2 regions of the Paenibacillus sp. S-12 genome follow, and region 2 is predicted to be linked to the other one. Evidence: riboswitches for the same ligand, from Rfam matches in the RefSeq annotation. Region 2 holds a riboswitch; the other holds the start of a gene.
The links. A riboswitch is a leader RNA that binds a small molecule or an ion and turns the genes downstream of it on or off. The one in region 2 is predicted to bind cyclic di-GMP.

Region 1 (3,217 bases), on a different contig from region 2:
AGTAACAACATGAAATAGGTTAGGGTCGTTTTTCCAAAGTGCTTCTGTTTTCTCTGGACCCACTTCTTTCACTAATTCTGAAAACATAATGTCATGTCTGATGTATTCCATCGCGATTAACACAAGTGCCGGGTCTTCTGTTTTTACCGCCCATGCCGGTGTGTTTGGCGAAAAGTTTGCAATTAATACTTCTTCATTGTCCCGTGCAACAATCGTTAAGCGACCATTCATACGTTCCTCAGCTACTTCTGGAGCCATATAATTGTGATGAGTCGTTACACCAAGCCGAATCTCAGGTGCTCCAAAAAGAATCGAAAAAACGTGAATATCCTCTTTTATCCGCCTATCTACAGCACCTTTTACAGAAGAGACTTGCGGTTCCCAAATCGACAACCATATTTCTTCTTCCGCTTTATCGATAATGTCAATCATTTCGGCCGCAACGCGTTCATCACTGCTGATGCGTCGAATGACATCTACTTCCTGTTCACTTTCTAACGCAGATAAATTCTTTTCCAGATAATCCATAGAATTATCAAAGTCATTACGCAAGCGACGGATTAATTCTTTTGCGGGTAAGGGTGCATAGGTTACAGGGTCAGAAGGTACTGTATAAACCGCACCTTTATCCATTAATTTTGCTAACACTTCGTAAATCGTTGAACGAGGTACACCTGACCTTTTACTTATTTCATATCCGGTAATGGGGAAATTTTTTAACAGCCCTATATACGCCTTACATTCATATTGCGAAAAGCCCCACTTCTGAAGTTCTTTAAAAAGTTCTTCCATGGCAACTCCTTTAGTAGTTAGTGTGTTACTTACTATAAAATAAAATGGATTACCTGTCAAAGCAATCCTGGTTCCGTTTTTGAAAAATGATCGTCAGCCCACTGTTTTATTCCTGATTCTCCAACTTATGGACGAGGTATAATTACCCAAAAACGAAGGATAAATCCTTTTAAATCCATCAAAGGAACTATTTAGTTGCATGAATTTGACTTATAAGGAAAGTTATATTCCGTTATTATTTTGCGAACTCTGGCTCGTTCACCCACACTGCAATACATCTCCCATCCTCCCTAAGACCTACTGCCCAAGCCTTTCCGGACATGAAGAATCTGTAAAAAAGCATTACAAGGAGTAACAAGGGAACGTTGCAGTTACAGGCTTGATGTCCAGTATCAAACCATATGGAATTAACATACATCCCCTTATTCCATCCGAATTTCAACATGATAGATTTCAACTGAATAATAATATCGTCCTATGTTCATATATTCACATTTGAGCCGCATGACCCATTAACGAAACGCGAAACTGCTGTATATTTAACGGTGTAAACATGTATCGTTATGCAAGAGTATGCATGTTTGCACAAGCACGACTAGGCAAAGCTAGGGAAATCTAGTGACGCAAAACTAAAGGGGCTAAGGAAGAAATTCCATGCCTGCCAGACGCCGATTAATAGAACCCCATCTCTATTAGTCGTATTCGTTGTTTCTGTATGATTCATGGCGAGATGCCCCACCCTAGCTGCCTATTAATAAAATCTATTGATAGGAAGTGAATAACGGATGAAGACTGGGAGAAAGCGGAGTGCCCGAAGATTGTTCGCAATGACGGTAATGACCATCATGATGTTCGTATCTTCGTTGGCGCCGGCTTACGCAGGAACGACTGTTTCCGCAGCACAGGAACCTGTGGTCAAAAATGCAACAAAGGAAATCCGGAATGTCATGTACTATGGCGATTGGTCAATTTGGGGAGGACAAGGAAACTTTTATCCCAAGGATATTCCGGCCGATCAATTAACCCATTTGAACTATGCGTTTCTCGATTTTGATGCCCAAGGCAACCTTGTATTTACGGACAAGGATGCGGCTGTAGAAGCGCCTGTCGGCCAGGATGGCGTTCAATGGCAAGCGGCCAATGCAGGCATCCTTATCGCCCTGCAGCAATTGCGCGCAGAAAACCCGAATCTGAAGATCGGCATCTCTCTTGGCGGATGGTCGAAATCAGGCGACTTCGCTGTCGTAGCAGCCGATGCTTCAAAACGGGCGAATCTGATCCAAAATGTCATGAAATTCATCAAGTACACAAACATGGACTTCGTGGATGTCGATTGGGAGTTCCCGGCTGAAGTTCGACAGCCCGATTTGGTCGATAATAAGAACGATGAAGGTACGAAATACGCCATGCCGGAGGACAAAAACAATTATATTTTGCTCCTGCAAGACATCAAAAACGCATTGAATAAGCAAGGAGCCGAGCTTGGTAAAGCATATGAACTGTCTGTTGCGCTTCCAGCGCCGAAGAGCAAGATTGATATCGGCATTGATGTGCCAAGACTGTTCAACATTGTAGACTTTGCCAACATTATGACTTATGACATGCGCGGCGCATGGGATGAAGTAAGCGGCCACCATACCGGCTTGTATACGAACCCGAACGACCCGCTCACGGGCAACAACCTGTCCATCGACGAGAGCGTGAATTATTTGATTCAGCAAGGTGCTGAGCCGAATAAGATTGTGATCGGGGCAGCCTACTATACTCGCGGCTGGGATAAAGTGTCGCAAGGATCCGATCCGAATCATCCGGGTTTATTCGGCGATGCGGCACTATCCGCGAAGGATGCGGATCTGACTCCATCCCGCGGCGCGGTTGGCGAAGCAGCGCTCGCTATTGGGGACGGCGGCCGCCGAACAGGGATTTGGTCTTATCGCAACCTCGACAAGCTGAAGGCCACTTACCCGAATCTCAAGGAATATTGGGATGATGCCGCCAAAGCTCCATATCTGTATGATGGGACAACTGGCGTATTCTACACGTATGACAATGAAAGATCTATTCAAGAGAAAACGAAATATGTGCTTGAAAACGGTCTGGGCGGCGTCATTGCTTGGATGGCTTCCAATGATGCCCCTACTACGGATCCTGCCAAGCGCGACAAATTAACAAAGGCAACGAAAGAAGGCCTCTTCGGAAGCCAGGCGTTGACAACACATGAAATCCAATATACCAAGCTGGACGTAACGGCGGATGTGAAACCGTATACTGAGGCTTGGGGCAACAGCAAAGGGTATGAAATTACCCTCTTCAATAACGAGTCTTTGACCGAATCGAATCAAGTGTTGAAAGCGGTGGAAAGAGGAGCAAAAACGGTTAAGCTGCCGAAGCTTTACATCCAAGCCGATGGGCCGTTGACTTCCGG
Region 2 (3,217 bases):
ATGTAGTGGATGTTTACTTTTTGAGCGTTTGCTTTGTAGAAGAAGGTAACCACGTTGTCTGTAGCTTTGACGGTATAGGTTATTTCCGCCTTTTCAGGCGTGTAACCCGGAATATCCAGAGCTTTCAACGTAACGGCCTCGCCAACTTTGCCTGAACGAGAAGTGTCGTCGTCAGCAATGGACTTGCTCGTATCTTTATCGACGAACTTGATAGTGATAGGGAGATCCGTTTTCTTGTAGAAGAAGGTGTACTCGTTGTCCTTGGCCTTGAACGTGTACTGAACCTCAGTCTTCTCAGGTGTGTAACCCGGAATATCCAGAGCCTTCAACGTAATCGTCTGTCCGATTGTGCCGGAGAGAGAAGAGTCGTCGTTAGCGATGGATTTACCTGTTTCTCTATCTACGTACTTAATCGTTAACTTTTGTGGAGCTAGCGCATATCCGAACCATATGGTTTTATTAGGCTCCTGAATCGTTAACGTTTCTTCTGTAGGGTCAGTACCCTTTTTCAATACATAGTTATCAAGCTTCGGAGCAGGAACCTTGTATTTCGGCCCTATGTCCAGCGCGTCCTTGCCGTTGACGGTGAAGGATCCACTGTACAACTGCTCTGCAAGATCCACACGTTCAACAACCTTGCCGTCTGCGTTAATAGGCTCGCCTTGGTCATTTACCTTGTAGCCTTTCACAAGTATGGAGCCTTTGCCGAAGCTGACTTGCGGCACTTCAAACTCTTTTGATGTACGTTGTTGATTCACATCTGTGTATTCTATGGTAGTTCGCCCGTTTGTCGGGTAATTGACATCGGCGCTTGGATTTTTGGAAGAGTCCATTTTGATGGTATATGTCAAGGTTGCCGGACTTCCTTCTACGATGTTGCCAACGTCCCATACAAACGTTTCAGAAGCTGCATCCCATTTCACTGTCCCTTGAGATACTTTATAGTCTTGATTTTCAACAGGTGCATTACCCTTGAAAATAAGGTTAAACATTTCACCCATCGGATCCTTGACTACAGCATTTTCAGCCGCGTAAGAGATTTTCCCTGCCAGTTCAGAGAAAACCTTCTCCAGCTCCGCACTGTCAGATGGGTAATAGTTGTTTGCTGAAGCGCTGTTTTTTAATACATATACAGCGTTAGCATCATTGCCGACCTCAAGCCCGATCGAATAAATGTTGATTCCTGCATCCTTGGATGCCTTGGCTTGAGATATCGTAGGAATTCCATTGTCCTTAACCGTATAGTTGCCTATCGTGTATCGATCCCCGAACAAGCCAGAGGATAATTGATAGCTGTTGCCTGAACCGATAGTCTTGGTGTAGTCAAAATCTGATAATACAAAGTTGTACTTATTGTTGGGCCATGAATAAGAGGCAGCTTTTTTTGCAGGAGAACTGAACGTTGGCGCACCGTCGCTGAGCAGCACAATAAATTTATTTTTGGCTGAACTCTTGGTAGCTAATAAACGATGTGCTGTGTAGAGAGCGCTTTGTATGTTTGTCCCTCCGGAAGCCGAGATACCCTTAATATTGTTCAGGAGCTGCTGTTTATCATTCTGGCCAAGGAATCCGGATGATGTGTCCTCTGAGCTGGTGCTAAACGTGACAAGAGCAATTCTTGTTTTGACGTTGGAAAAAAGCAGCGTATTTACAAATTTCTCTGCTGCCTTTTTGGCATTGTCTAACCGTTTGTAGGATCTCATACTGTCTGACTTGTCTAAGACAAGTACGACATCGGTGTCACCGGCTTCAACGTTCTTCCCTTCGGCGGTTAGAGTAATCTTCCATTCTCCCGGCGTCCCGGTTGGCTTCGCTGTCTTGCTTAATTTCACAGCACCTGATTCTGGCCAGATTGGATCTTGTGCGGCTGCATCTGCACTTTGCAGTGTGTGAGGAATAAACCCGAAGAACACGGCAAATACGCACAGCCATGTTACAGCTAACTTTACTCTACGTTTCATTCAATTCGCCACCTCATTTTTTCATTTTATTCCTCCCTTAACTACAGTGAGTCCATGCCTCCTCATTCTTATTTATATAGCTCAACGGAAAGTTAATTCCGTCGGAACCTCACATAAATAAAAAAAGTCCGGCTGCAATAACGTGATCGTTAGTTGCAGCCGGACTGTCATAGGTCATAAGACCGTTAGACTCCGAAGCTTTGCGGCCTAATCTTTCGATTAGTGTGCCCTATGAGATTTAATTAAGTGCTTCGTAAATGTAAGCGTAGATGACTGAGATCCTAGGCATAGGGAACTATCATGCTCAATATAGGTTAAGAGGAACAATTTGTCAATGATAAGAAAATACTAGTTGGTATACATACTACAAGTATTAACCTACTAGAGTTGAATCATACATCGGACAGAGTGTCGTATCTTACTCTATTACGAGAAATTGATATGCTAGTGAATTCAGATATAGAACATAAATATTCATTTGAATCGCCGCCATGTCCATATGATAATAATTAGAGTAGTTAAAAGACTGATTTGCAAATTCACATATGGTGTATACAGCCGGTAAAACAATCACCCCATAGGGCTTAAGATTTTTGTAAGGATTGAGTAAGGAATAAGAGAACACTGTCTTATACAATAACTATGAAGACATCGGGAAATTGGCAACTGAGTGAGAGGAGATACTGCCATGACGTATCTAGTACGTACACATCATCTGTCGAAGACGTTCCAAGGCAAAGAGGTCGTCTCGAATGTAAATATGAATATTCGCCAGGGAGAGATCTATGGATTTCTAGGGCCGAACGGGGCCGGCAAAACAACGATCATGAAGATGATTACGAACCTAATTAAGCCTACGATTGGTCAAATCGAATTGTTCGGAGAAACATTAGCTCCTGATTCCTATCATCTGCTATCCCGCATGGGGACAATTATCGAATACCCCGTATTTTATGACAAGCTGTCGGCGAGAGATAATCTGGAACTGCATTGTGCATATATGGGGTATCACAATATGCATTCCATTGATGAGGCACTGGAGCTTGTGAAGCTTCATCATGTTGGAAATAAATCGGTCAAGGACTTTTCATTAGGAATGAAGCAGCGCCTCGGTATCGCGAGAGCAATATCGACGAAGCCGGAGTTGCTTATGTTTGATGAGCCTATTAACGGACTGGATCCGATAGGGATTAAGGAGATCCGGGATTTGCTGCTTATGCTGAGCAAGCAATATGGCACGACAATTTTGATATCCA

Region 1: another riboswitch for cyclic di-GMP. It lies ahead of NO352_RS06540 (glycosyl hydrolase family 18 protein); the one in region 2 lies ahead of NO352_RS23255 (MucBP domain-containing protein).

The regions. Positions count from the first base shown of each region.
Region 1 covers NZ_JASIUF010000005.1:785,518-788,734, reverse strand. Annotated here, with positions in the region: gene NO352_RS06545 (TrmB family transcriptional regulator) at 1-792, opposite strand, end outside; cyclic di-GMP riboswitch class I at 1,381-1,465, shown strand; gene NO352_RS06540 (glycosyl hydrolase family 18 protein) at 1,578-3,217, shown strand, end outside.
Region 2 covers NZ_JASIUF010000026.1:117,645-120,861, forward strand. Annotated here, with positions in the region: gene NO352_RS23255 (MucBP domain-containing protein) at 1-1,961, opposite strand, end outside; cyclic di-GMP riboswitch class I at 2,113-2,200, opposite strand; gene NO352_RS23260 (ABC transporter ATP-binding protein) at 2,650-3,217, shown strand, end outside.